DNA from 3 places in the Streptomyces sp. NPDC026206 genome. Region 3 is predicted to be linked to each of the others. Evidence: riboswitches for the same ligand, from Rfam matches in the RefSeq annotation. Region 3 holds a riboswitch; each other region holds the start of a gene.
What was found. Region 3 has a riboswitch for thiamine pyrophosphate ahead of AB0F13_RS11680 (thiamine ABC transporter substrate-binding protein). Riboswitches for the same ligand answer to the same signal wherever they lie in the genome.
Positions count from the first base shown of each region.

Region 1: it holds a riboswitch for thiamine pyrophosphate, as region 3 does, so the genes downstream of both, thiO (glycine oxidase ThiO) here and AB0F13_RS11680 (thiamine ABC transporter substrate-binding protein) in region 3, are expected to answer to the same signal.
Region 2: it holds a riboswitch for thiamine pyrophosphate, as region 3 does, so the genes downstream of both, thiC (phosphomethylpyrimidine synthase ThiC) here and AB0F13_RS11680 (thiamine ABC transporter substrate-binding protein) in region 3, are expected to answer to the same signal.

Region 1 covers NZ_JBEZYL010000009.1:137,555-141,821, reverse strand. Annotated here, with positions in the region: gene metF (methylenetetrahydrofolate reductase [NAD(P)H]) at 1-132, opposite strand, end outside; gene thiE (thiamine phosphate synthase) at 219-890, opposite strand; gene AB0F13_RS15825 (Rv2175c family DNA-binding protein) at 982-1,347, opposite strand; gene AB0F13_RS15820 (FAD-dependent oxidoreductase) at 1,439-2,665, opposite strand; TPP riboswitch at 2,865-2,977, shown strand; gene thiO (glycine oxidase ThiO) at 2,975-4,186, shown strand; gene thiS (sulfur carrier protein ThiS) at 4,183-4,267, shown strand, end outside.
Region 2 covers NZ_JBEZYL010000003.1:298,033-302,299, reverse strand. Annotated here, with positions in the region: gene AB0F13_RS07755 (hypothetical protein) at 1-249, shown strand, start outside; gene AB0F13_RS07750 (disulfide bond formation protein DsbA) at 521-1,126, shown strand; gene thiC (phosphomethylpyrimidine synthase ThiC) at 1,574-3,349, opposite strand; TPP riboswitch at 3,343-3,480, opposite strand; gene AB0F13_RS07740 (YibE/F family protein) at 3,543-4,267, shown strand, end outside.
Region 3 covers NZ_JBEZYL010000006.1:68,366-72,632, forward strand. Annotated here, with positions in the region: gene AB0F13_RS11675 (iron ABC transporter permease) at 1-420, opposite strand, end outside; gene AB0F13_RS11680 (thiamine ABC transporter substrate-binding protein) at 504-1,595, opposite strand; TPP riboswitch at 1,591-1,696, opposite strand; gene rlmN (23S rRNA (adenine(2503)-C(2))-methyltransferase RlmN) at 1,729-2,838, opposite strand; gene AB0F13_RS11690 (phosphatidate cytidylyltransferase) at 3,045-4,157, opposite strand; gene frr (ribosome recycling factor) at 4,157-4,267, opposite strand, start outside.

The DNA.
Region 1 (4,267 bases), on a different contig from region 3:
CCACAGCGTCCGTTCACCCTTCTCCGTCCTGGGGGCGGCGAACTCGAACGAATACGAGCGCTCGCCGGAGGCAAGCAGGTCACGCACGGTGTGAGCGTGGTCCGTCCTGGTGGAGGCAGTGCCAAGGGCCATACCGGCAAGTTAACCAGCGGGCTCGGGCACCCCCAAGCCGGATCGGCGATATGCCCTTTTCGCCCGGCTGCTGTCCAGCGCCTGTCTCACGCCTCGGACGGCGACGGTCCCACGTGGGCGCGGATCCGCGCGGCGAGCCGTGCCGTGGCCTCGCCCGGGTCGTCCGCCTCGGTGATGGCCCGTACCACCACGACGCGTCGCGCGCCCGCGTCCAGGACCTCGTCCAGATTGCCCTCGTCGATCCCGCCGATCGCGAACCACGGCCGTTCGGGCCGCAGGGACGCGGCGTAGCGCACCAGGGACAGCCCGGGGGCGTGGCGGCCGGGTTTGGTCGGGGTCGGCCAGCAGGGGCCGGTGCAGAAATAGTCCACGCCGGGCTCGGCGACGGCGGCGGCCACCTCGGCCTCCGCGTGCGTGGAGCGGCCGATCAGCACCTCTTCGCCGAGGATCGCCCGGGCGGCCGGCACCGGCAGGTCGCCCTGGCCCAGGTGCAGCACGCCGGAACCGGCGGCGTGCGCGACGTCCGCGCGGTCGTTGACCGCCAGGAGCCTGCCGTGGCGGCGGGCGGCGTCGGCGAAGACAGCGAGGTGCTCCAGCTCCTCCCCCGCCTCCATGCCCTTGTCGCGCAGCTGGATGATGTCGACGCCGGAGGCGAGGACCGCGTCCAGGAACTGCGGCAGGTCGCCCTGGCGCCTGCGCGCGTCGGTGCACAGGTACAGCCGGGCGTCGGCGAGGTGCTCGCGCGCGGTGGCAGGCATCGGGTCTCTCCCCCGGGTCGGCGGCGTACGGGCCGGGGGCGCCCCTTCGGCGCCCCCGGCCCGTACGCCGGACGGTTTCAGTGGATCTCGGTCAGACGGCGAGCGCCTGGGCGCGGCGCTTCACCTCCGTGCCGCGATTCTCGCGCAGCGCCTGCGCGGGGGTGCCGGGGAGGGTGGGGTCGGGGGTGAAGAGCCACTCCAGCATTTCCTCGTCGCTGAAGCCGTCGTCCCGCAGCAGCGTCAAGGTCCCGGCCAGGCCCTTGACGACCTTGCCGTCGCCGATGAAGTCGGCGGGCACCATGAGCACTCGGTTCTCGCCACGGCGCACCGCGATCAGCTGGCCTTCCTTGATCAGCTGCCGGACGCGCGTCACCTCGATACCGAGATTCTCTGCGATATCGGGGAGGTTGAGCCAGGCGGGGACGAGAGCATCGATCTTTGCGTCAATCTCGGTCACGGGACAAGCCTGCCATCCGCGACTGACAGCCGGTAGCCGGGTTGACCCGAGCCGGGCCCGGAACCCCCGCGGACGTCACTCCACCGGGCGCTCAGAGCACGGCGGACTTCAACGGAACGGAGGCGTCGGCAGCCGTGGCGCGGTCCAGGGCGGCGCCCTTCTCGATGAGCTTGCGCCCCTGGGCCAGGTCGCGCGGGCGCCCCACCGCCAGCAGGGCCACCAGGACGCCCGCGCGCAGCCAGCACACCGCCCAGGCCGCCGTGGAGGGGTCGCCGCGCCACAGGAGCTCGTCGGCGGCCGCGTGGTGGCCCGCGTACTGCACGAAGCGCCCGAACTGCTCGGACCAGAAGTAGGGCACCGGGTCGTACACCGGGCCGCCCGCACCGTGGACGATGTTCTCGGCGACGGTCCGCGGCCCCTGCAGGGCGTTGTCCCAGTGGTGCACCAGCAGCCGCTCCCCGTAGCGGGCCGAGGGGAAGGAGGCGCAGTCGCCGACCGCGTAGACGTCCGGCAGGCAGGTGCGCAGCCGGTCGTCGGCGGCGACGGACCCGTCCGCCGCGAGCTCGATGCCCGAGCCGGCCAGCCAGCCCGTCGCGGGCCGCGCCCCGATGCCGACGACCACCGCGTCCGCGGGCAGGCGCGTGCCGTCGGCCAGGACGACCGCGCCCTCCTCCACCGCGGCCACGCGCGCGCCGGTGAGCAGCCGCGCTCCGCTCTCGGCGTACCAGTCGGCCATGTGGGCGGCGACCTCGTCGGGCATGGCGCCCGCCAGCGGCCGGTCCGCGGCCTCGACGACGGTCACCCGGCAGCCGGCCTCGCGCGCGGCCGTCGCGAACTCCGCGCCGATCCAGCCGGCCCCGACGGCGACGACGTCGCGCTGCCGGGTCAGGACCGGGCGCAGTCGTTCGGCGTCGTCCACGGTGCGCAGCACATGGACGCCCGGCACGTCCTCGCTGCCGGGCAGGGCAATGGGTTCGGCGCCGGTGGCGATGACCAGGACGTCGTAGGGCACGGGGCCGCTCCGGGTCTCCAGCACGTGGTCGGCGGCCCGCAGCCCGGTGGCCTCCAGGCCGAGCCGCAGGTCGATGCCGAGCGAGTCGAAGTCGACCTCGAAGGCGGAGCCCTCCGCCCGGCCGAGCAGGACGGCCTTGGACAGGGGCGGCCGGTCGTAGGGCTGGTGGGGCTCGGCGCCCAGCAGGGTGATCGCGCCGTCCCAGCCCTGCTCCCGCAGGGCGACCGCGGTCTGCACCCCGGCCACGCCCGCGCCGACGATGACGACGACGCGCCGGTCACTGAAGGTGTTCGTCTGCTCGCTCACCCGGTCAACTCTAGGGCGGCGGTCCGCGTCCGCCCGAGCACCGCGTGCCGAGATCTCTGACACAGCGTCACCGTGTCCGGCCGTCCGCCGCCCGGACGTCCCGGCCGGGTCCGCGCCCGCGACCGCGCCGCCCGTCCTGCCGCAGGCGCGGCGCGGCCACCCTTACGGCCGGTCCTCGGCGCGTACTAGGGTGGCCGCTGCACGCACTCGCGGGAGCCCGGACGCACCGGGCTGAGAGGGAGGCTGGACGGCCTCCGACCGTACGAACCTGATCCGGGTCATGCCGGCGAAGGGAGGGGCTGGACGCCCATGCACGCGCATCGCACTGCCGCGCATCATTCCTGCGACGTCCTCGTCATCGGCGGTGGCGTCATCGGCCTGGTCACGGCCTGGCGCGCCGCCCAGCGGGGCCTGCGCACCGCCGTCGCCGACCCGGCGCCCGGCGGTGGCGCGGCACACGTGGCCGCCGGGATGCTGGCCGCCGTGACCGAGCTGCACTACGGCGAGCAGACGCTGCTCGCCCTCAACCTCGCCTCGGCGCGGCGCTACCCGGCGTTCACGGCCGAGCTGGAGGAGGTCAGCGGCCAGGACACCGGCTACCGCGCCTGCGGCACGCTCGCCGTCGCCCTCGACGCCGACGACCGGGCGCACCTGCGGGAGCTGCACGCCCTGCAGCAGCGGTCCGGTCTGGATTCGCAGTGGCTGTCGGGGCGCGAGTGCCGCCGCCTGGAACCGATGCTCGCGCCCGGCGTGGGCGGCGGGCTGCGTGTGGACGGCGACCACCAGACCGATCCCCGGCGGCTGGCGGGGGCCCTGCTGACGGCCTGTGAGCGGGCCGGGGTGGTCTTCCACCGGACGCGGGCGGCGCGGGCCGTGCTCGCCGCGGGCCGGGCCGTCGGCGCCGAGCTGGCGGACGGCACCCGCGTCGCCGCCGGGCAGACCGTGCTGGCGGCGGGCAGCCTCAGCGGCCGCGTCGAGGGGCTCCCGGCGGACGTTCTGCCTCCGGTCCGCCCGGTCAAGGGCCAGATCCTGCGGCTGCGCGTCCCGGACGCCTACCGGCCCTTCCTGTCCCGGACCGTACGGGCGGTCGTCCGCGGCACCCCGGTGTACCTGGTGCCGCGCGAGAACGGCGAGCTGGTCGTCGGCGCGACGAGCGAGGAGCTCGGCTGGGACACCACCGTGACGGCGGGCGGCGTCTACGAGCTGCTGCGCGACGCCCACGAGCTGGTGCCCGGCATCACCGAGCTGCCGCTGGTGGAGACCCTCGCCGGGCTGCGCCCCGGCTCCCCGGACAACGCCCCGCTGCTCGGGCCGACCGGCCTGCCCGGGCTGCTCGTGGCCACCGGGCACCACCGCAACGGTGTGCTGCTCGCGCCCGTCACCGGAGACGTGATGGCCGAGGTGCTCACCACCGGACGGCTGCCCGAAGAGGCCCGCCCGTTCTCCCCCCGACGCTTCACCCCCTCCCCCATGGCCTCAACGGCATGGGAGGTACCCCCATCCCAGGAGCAGCCCGCATGACCGGCAGCGAAGTCACCACCCACACCATCGGCATCAGCGTCAACGGAGAGCACCGCGTCGTCCCCGCGGGGACGACTCTCG
Region 2 (4,267 bases), on a different contig from region 3:
CGGCAGGCGCTGCTGGACCGCGGCATCCTGCCCTTCCTCCGGGAGGCACTGGCCAATGGGCCGGGAGCACCACGCTCCTCATACGTTCGCAGGCAACCCTCCGGTCCCAGCCGCACCCCGCACCTCGGCTACTCCCGGCCCGGTTTCTCCAGCCCCGACAGCGATCCGTCCTCACCCACCCGGACGGGCTTCACGAGCCCCGATTTCACCGGCCCCGACTTCGGCGGCCCGGAGCGCCGGCCCGAATAGGGCGGGCGCTCCGGGCCGTTCACTTCACGACCTGCAGGCGGGGTTCAGTCCGCGATCGGCAGATACACCGAGGCGCCGCCCAGGGCTGAGGTGTGTCCGATGGGTCGTCCCGTTCGTGCCTACAGGACATGCCCTGGTGATGCAGTGGCGTTCGAGGTGGGCGCCGTCAACCGTGAGCAGGCGTCGGAGTGCTGCCCGCTCAATTGGCCCGTGATCTTCACGGGGAAATGGACCTGCCTGCTGGAGCACCTTGCTCCATAGCCTCAGGGGCATGACACATAGAGTCGACTTCTACTTCGATCCCATTTGTCCGTTCGCTTGGATCACCTCGCGCTGGATCCTTGAGGTGGAGCGCCACCGTGACCTCGATCTGCGCTTCCGGGTCATGAGCCTGTCCGTACTCAACGAGGGCCGGGCCGATCTGCCCGAGCGGTACCGGCGGTTGCTCGACGTGGGCTGGGGACCGGTGCGGGTGTGCGTGGCTGCGGCGCGGGAGCACGGTGAGCACGTGCTGCGTGAGTTGTACACCGCCCTCGGCACACGCATCCACGTCGCCGACCGCGAAGCATCCGACGCCGTTATCCGGGAAGCACTGGCCGAGGCCGGCCTTCCGGAGGCACTGGCTGACGCGGCACACACTGCGGAGTACGACGAGGACCTGCGCAAGAGCCACCACGAGGGCATGGACCCGGTCGGCGAAGAGGTCGGCACCCCTACCCTGCACATCGACGGTGTCGCGTTCTTCGGCCCCGTCCTGACCGCGATCCCTCGTGGAGAGGAAGCCGCCCGACTCTTCGACGGTGCACGGCTGCTGGCCGGCTACCCGAAGTTCTTCGAGCTCAAGCGCACCCGCACAGCTGGCCTCGACTTCAGCTGAGTCGACGGCGAAGGCGAAGGGCGACGACGACGGCCGTGGACCAACCGGCCGGATCGCGGATCGGTCCAACTCCCGATCGGCGCGTGCCCATCTGGATGTGATCACGACTAGCTGATCACCGTGCTGCTGCACTGCGTCACCAGCACAACTGAAGACGATCGAGATCCGCAGTGTTGGGAATCCCTGATGTGACTCTGACCGCGATTTCGTGGCGGTCACCGGGTGAACCTGTCACGTTGGGATCGAGCGTCCCAACTGCCGCCGTTCCGCAACCGGCTCATTCACGGAACCGCGGGCAGAGCCAATTTCGAAGATCTCTGTCAGCAGGCGTGACCTACCGGTCTCAAGCCGCGAATGAGCTGCGCGGATACTGCCCCTGACAGGAACGCGGAGCCCTGGCCGCCGAGCACGACCAGGGCCTCAGCGCGGGGATGGGACCCTGGCAGGTCAATCAGCCAGGGGCAGGTAGACACGGTTGCCCGCCTCAGCGAACTCCTTGGACTTCTCCAGCATCCCCGCTTCGATCTCTGCGTCACTGGCCGGACCCGCCAGGTCGGGGGCGAACTGCTCTGTGATGCTTCTGCTGATTTTCATCGAACAGAACTTCGGACCGCACATCGAGCAGAAGTGCGCCGTCTTCGCCGGCTCGGCCGGCAGCGTCTCGTCGTGGAAGGCACGGGCCGTGTCCGGGTCGAGAGCCAGATTGAACTGGTCCTCCCAGCGGAATTCGAAACGCGCGTCGGAGAGGGCGTCGTCCCACTCCTGCGCGCCCGGGTGCCCCTTGGCCAGATCCGCCGCATGCGCGGCGATCTTGTAGGTGATGACGCCGGTCTTCACGTCGTCGCGGTCCGGCAGGCCCAGGTGCTCCTTCGGCGTGACGTAGCAGAGCATCGCGGTGCCCCACCAGGCGATCATCGCCGCGCCGATCCCCGAGGTGATGTGGTCGTACGCCGGTGCGACGTCCGTCGTCAGGGGGCCGAGCGTGTAGAACGGCGCCTCCTCGCAGATCTCCTGCTGGAGGTCGATGTTCTCCTTGATCTTGTGCATCGGGACGTGGCCCGGGCCCTCGATCATCGTCTGCACGTTGTGCCGCTTGGCGATCGTGTTGAGTTCGCCGAGCGTCTTCAGCTCGGCGAACTGGGCCTCGTCGTTGGCGTCCGCGATCGAACCGGGGCGCAGCCCGTCGCCGAGGGAGTACGTGACGTCGTACGCGGCGAGGATCTCGCAGAGCTCCTCGAAGTTCTCGTAGAGGAACGACTCCTTGTGGTGCGCCAGGCACCACGCCGCCATGATCGAGCCGCCGCGCGAGACGATGCCCGTCTTGCGGCGCGCGGTCAGCGGCACGTAGCGCAGCAGCACGCCCGCGTGGACGGTCATGTAGTCGACGCCCTGCTCGGCCTGCTCGATGACCGTGTCCTTGTAGATCTCCCAGGACAGTTCCTCGGCCTTGCCGTCGACCTTCTCCAGCGCCTGGTAGAGCGGGACGGTGCCGATGGGCACGGGGGAGTTGCGCAGCACCCACTCGCGGGTGGTGTGGATGTTGCGGCCGGTGGAGAGGTCCATGACCGTGTCGGCGCCCCAGCGGGTCGCCCAGGTCATCTTCTCCACCTCCTCCTCGATGGAGGAGGTCACGGCGGAGTTGCCGATGTTGGCGTTGACCTTCACCAGGAACTTCTTGCCGATGATCATCGGCTCGATCTCCGGGTGGTTCACGTTCGCCGGAAGCACCGCGCGCCCGGCCGCGATCTCCTCGCGGACGGTCTCGGGAGAAACGTTCTCCCGGAGGGCCACGTACTCCATCTCCTCGGTGATCTCGCCACGGCGCGCGTACGCGAGCTGGGTCACCGCGGCGCCGCCGCGGCCCCGGCGGGGCTGGCGCGGGCGGCCGGGGAAGACGGCGTCGAGGTTCTTCAGGCCACCGCGCGGCGACGTGTGCTTGATGCCGTCGTCCTCCGGGCGCATGGGCCGCCCGGCGTACTCCTCGGTGTCGCCCCGGCCGATGATCCAGTTCTCCCGGAGCGGGAGGAGGCCGCGCCGGACGTCCGTCTCGACGGCCGGGTCGGTGTACGGGCCGGAGGTGTCGTACAGCTGTACGTCCTGCCCGTTGGTGAGGTGTACTCGCCGCACCGGAACCCTGAGGTCCGGCCGCGAGCCGGTCACGTAGTCCTTGTGCCAGCCGATGTCCCGGCCGGTTTCGGACGTGCGTGCATCCTGCGAGGTCATGAGACCAGTCTCCCTACGCCGGCATTACCCGGTAACAGGTTCGGCGGTCGACGCAGCGGCGTCCGTACGTGCTTCCGTACGGAGGTCAGCGCCCTCTCAGCCCGGTGCTCCGAGCTCCCGCGATTGCAAAAGGTGGCACCACGCTAGCGCCTTCCGCTGCGGGCCTGCCAGGGGGGCTTGCGATGATCGGGGGGTGACCCCCACTGACCGCACTCCCCCCGCCCCCCACTCCCACGGCCATGGCCACGGGCACTCCCACAGCCATTCCCACGGCCCTGCGAAGCCCGTTTCGGCACATCTGCGCAAGGTGATCGCGGCCGTGCTCATCCCCTTCGCCGTCGCGGTGGTGACCGGCCTGATAGTCCTCTGGCCGGGTGGCGCGCCACCGCACCAGCCCACCGGGCTGGGCCTCGACCAGAAGACGGAGTCGGGTCGGGTGGTGAAGATCGAGGAGTTCGACTGCCCCAAGCCGGGCGGCCGGCCACCCCAGCAACAGCAGGCACCGCCCGGGGCGCCGCCCCCGGCGGAGGGACCGTGCGAAAAGGCCACGATCGAGGTCGCCTCGGGCCCGGACAAGGGGAAAACCTTCACGGAGGTCGTGCAGCCGAACGCTTCCCGTCGCTACGACGTCGGGCAGAAGGTGATCCTGGCGTACGCGCCGAAGGCCCCGGAGAATCTGCGCTATTCGGTCACGGACGTGGACCGGACCATGCCGATGATGCTGCTCGCGGGCATCTTCGCGGTCGCGGTCGTGGTGGTGGGACGGCTCCGCGGGATCTTCGCGCTGGTGGCCCTGGTGATCAGCTTCGGGATACTGACGCTGTTCATCCTGCCGGCGATCCTCCAGGGCTCCAATCCCCTGCTGGTCGCCGTGGTCGGCGGCAGCGCGATCATGTTGATCGCGCTCTACATGTGCCA
Region 3 (4,267 bases):
GACCACGGCGTAGTTGAAGAAGACGTGGGCCAGCAGGATCGCCCAGACCGTGGTGTCCAGCCGCACCCCCCACAGCTCGTCCAGCAGCCCGCCGCGCCCCAGCAGCGCCAGGAAGGCCGAGCCGACGACGACGGTCGGCAGCACGAAGGGGACGGTGACCACGGCCCGCAGCAGTTGCTTACCGGGGAAATCGAAGCGTGCGAAGACGTACGCGCCGGGGAGCGCGAGCAGGAGCGTGAGCGCGGTCGAGGCGGCCGCCTGCCAGGTGGTGAACCACAGGACGTCGCCGATGCGGGGATCGGTGACGACCTCGCCGATGCGGGCGAACTGCCACCGGCCGCCGTCCTTCAGGCCCCGGGAGACGATCAGGGCGACGGGGTAGGCGAAGAAGACCCCGAAGAAGGCGAGCGGCACGGCCATCAGGCCGAGCCGCGTCGCCGTCCGCCGGGGCCCGCTCGTACGGGCGGCCGGCCGGGCCGCTGTTCCGGGGCCCGCCTGGGGGCCTACTTCAGGACGAGCGAGGACCATTCCTTGACCCACTGGTCGCGGTTCTTGGCGATCTTCTCGGGGGCGAGCGTCTCCGGCTTGTCGATCCGCGCGCCGTACTTGGTGAAGACCTCGGGCAGCTTCGCGTCCTGGTTGACGGGCCTGACGTACATCTGCAGGGGCATGTCCTCCTGGAACGTCCTGCTCAGCAGGAAGTCGATCAGAGCCTTGCCGCCCTCGGTGTTCTTGGCGCCCTTGAGGAGACCGGCGAACTCGGTCTGACGGAAGCAGGTGCCGGTCGCCACACCGGTCGGGCCCTCCGCGGGCTGCGGCTCGACGCCGACCACCTCGGCGGGCGGGCTGGAAGCGTAGGAGACGACGAGGGGCTTGTCGCCCTTGGCCTTCCGGCCGGCGGCCGAGCCGGAGAAGCGGTCGTTGTAGGCCTGCTCCCAGCCGTCGACGACCTCGACGCCGTTGTCCTTCAGCTTCTTCCAGTAGTCCTTCCAGCCGTCGTCGCCGTACTTGGCGATCGTGGCGAGCTGGAAGGCGAGGCCGGGAGAGGAGGTGGCGGAGTTCTCGGTGACCAGGAGGTTCTTGTACTCGGGCTTGGCCAGGTCGTCGAAGGACTGCGGCGGGGCCAGCTTGTGGTCCGCGAAGTAGGCGCGGTCGTAGTTGACGCAGATCTCGCCGGTGTCGACGGGCGTGACGCGGTGCTCGGCGGCGTCGGCCCGGAAGTCCTCGGGGACGCGGTCCAGGCCCTTGGCCTCGTACGGCGCGAACAGGCCCTTGTCGAGCGCGCGGGAGAGCAGGGTGTTGTCGACGCCGAAGAAGACGTCGCCCTGCGGGTGGCTCTTGGAGAGGATGGCCTGGTTCACGGCCCGTCCGGCGTCGCCGCTCTTGAGGACCTCGACCGTGTAGCCGGTCTGCTTCGTGAATTCCTTGAGGACGGGCTCCGAGGCCACGAAGGAGTCGTGCGAGACCAGGGTGACGGTCTTGCTCCCGGACTCCCCCGCTCCCTTGTCGCCGGAGCCGCCGCACGCGGCCAGGGCAGGCAGGCCGAGCGCGGCGACGGCGGCCGCGCCGAGGGCACGCCGAAGGCTGGTGTTCATGGTGGTGCTGACTCCCTACGCCGGTATGACCCGGATCAGGTCCGAGGGTCTGCGGGCCGTGCCGCACTCTCAGCGCTTGCTGCGCTCCCCTGTCGGATTGTTCATTTGTACGAGCTGATGCAGGTGGACAGTATCAGCGCTCGGTGGCGGCCAGCTGCCCGCATGCCCCGTCGATCTCCTGGCCCCGCGTGTCGCGCACGGTCACGGGCACGCCGTGCGCCGCGATCGCCTCGACGAAGGCCCGCTCGTCCTCCGGCCGGGAGGCCGTCCACTTCGAGCCGGGCGTGGGGTTGAGCGGGATGAGGTTGACGTGTACGCGCTTGCCCTTGAGGAGCCGGCCGAGCAGGTCGCCGCGCCAGGCCTGGTCGTTGATGTCGCGGATCAGGGCGTACTCGATGGAGATGCGGCGGCCGGACTTCTCCGCATACTCCCAGGCGGCGTCGAGGACCTCGCGGACCTTCCAGCGCGTGTTGACGGGCACCAGGGTGTCGCGCAGCTCGTCGTCGGGCGCATGCAGCGAGACCGCCAGACGGCACTTGAAGCCCTCGTCGGCGAAGCGGTGCATCGCCGGGACCAGGCCGACGGTGGAGACCGTGATGCCGCGCTGGGACAGGCCCAGGCCGTCCGGCTCGGGGTCGGTGAGCCGGCGGATGGCACCGACGACGCGCTTGTAGTTGGCCAGCGGCTCGCCCATGCCCATGAAGACGATGTTGGACAGGCGCGCGGATCCTCCCGGCACCTCGCCGTCGCGCAGCGCGCGCATGCCGTCGACGATCTGGTGCACGATCTCGGCCGTCGACAGATTGCGGTCCAGACCCGCCTGGCCGGTGGCGCAGAACGGGCAGTTCATGCCGCAGCCCGCCTGGGAGCTGATGCACATGGTGACCCGGTCGGGGTAGCGCATGAGCACGGACTCGACCAGCTTGCCGTCGTGCAGACGCCACAGGGTCTTACGGGTGGTGTCGTCGTCGCACGAGATGTGCCGCACCACGCTCATCAGGTCCGGCAGCAGCTCGCCCGCGAGCTTCTCGCGGGCCGCGGCCGGGATGTCCGTCCATGCCGCCGGGTCGTGCGCGTACCGGGCGAAGTAGTGCTGGGACAGCTGCTTGGCGCGGAACGGCTTCTCGCCGATCGCGGCCACGGCCTCGCGGCGCTCGGCAGGGGTGAGGTCGGCAAGGTGCCGCGGGGGCAGCTTGGCCCCGCGAGGGGCGACGAACGTCAGTTCTCCAGGCGCGGGGGCCATGAGCAAAAACTCCTCATTACGACGAGAGCGGATAATCTCCGCAATCGCGGAGCCGGCGGCAGGACGATGCCGGAACCCGTAGATCTCACGAGGGGGCACCGCCCAGCGGCAGCCGGGAACCCCCGCTGGCGCGGGGCCGGAAAAGGGCCCGCCGCGCAGCGACGAGCCCTTCCAGGGTACCTGGCATGAATCCAGGCCGATTCGATCTATGCCGAGCCGACGAAGGCGACCATCAGCAACCAGACCACCGGCGCCGTCGGCAGGAGCGAATCCAGCCGGTCCATGATCCCGCCGTGGCCGGGCAGCAGCGCGCCCATGTCCTTGATGCCCAGGTCCCGCTTGATCATGGACTCGCCGAGATCGCCCAGCGTGGCGCTGACCGCGACCGCGAGACCGAGCAGCAGGCCCTGCCACCACACGCCGTCGTCGATGAGGAACCGCATGCACAGCGCGCCCCCCACCATGGCGAACATCACGGCGCCGAGGAGCCCCTCGCGGGTCTTGCCGGGGCTGATGCGCGGGGCGAGCTTGTGCTTGCCGAAGCGCCAGCCCACCGCATAGGCCCCGGTGTCGCTGACGACCGTCAGGATGAGGAACGTCAGCACCCGCCAGGCGCCGTCCTCCGCAGCGAGCATCAGCGCCACGAACGTGGCGAGGAACGGCACGTAGAACGCCGCGAAGATGCCCGCCGTGACGTCCTTGAGGTAGTCGTCCGGCGGCTCGGTCATCCGCCAGACCAGCACCGCGAGCGCGGTGAAGGCCATGGCCACCCACGCACCCTCGGGACCGCTGGCGTAGCCCGCGACGGTCATCGCGGCGCCGCCGATGGCGAGCGGCACCAGGGGAGCCCTGATGGCCTTGCGCTCGGCGAGCCGGGAGGTCAGCTCCCACAGCCCGACCACCACGGCGAGGACGATCACGCCGAGGAAGACGGGCTTGTAGATGAACAGAGAGGCGAGGATGACGGCACCGAGGCCCACCCCCACCCCTATCGCGGCACGCAGGTCGCGGCCGGCGCTCTTCTTGGCCTTGGCCCCCTGGGGGGCGGCAGGCTCCTGCGGCCGGATGTCGGGCTCCTGTTCATCGCGGAACAGGGGGCCGCCGATGTGCGCGGCCCCCTGGTCACGGTCGGCACCGTCGTCCTGGTATCCGCCTGCTCCGGGCACAATGGGCATGGGCCGAGTCTGCGCCGCGGCGCCCGCCTCGTGCAGAGGACCCGCCGGTGGGGGCACCTCCCGACGGTAGTCGGGCGAGGGCCCCTGGTCGATGGACCCCCAGTGGCCGGCGCGCGGCGGGGTTCCCCAGGATGCGTCGTTCATCAGACCTCGAGCAGCTCGGCTTCCTTGTGCTTGAGCAGCTCGTCCACCTGCGCCACGTACTTGGCGGTGGTGTCGTCGAGCTCCTTCTCCGCGCGGCGGACCTCGTCCTC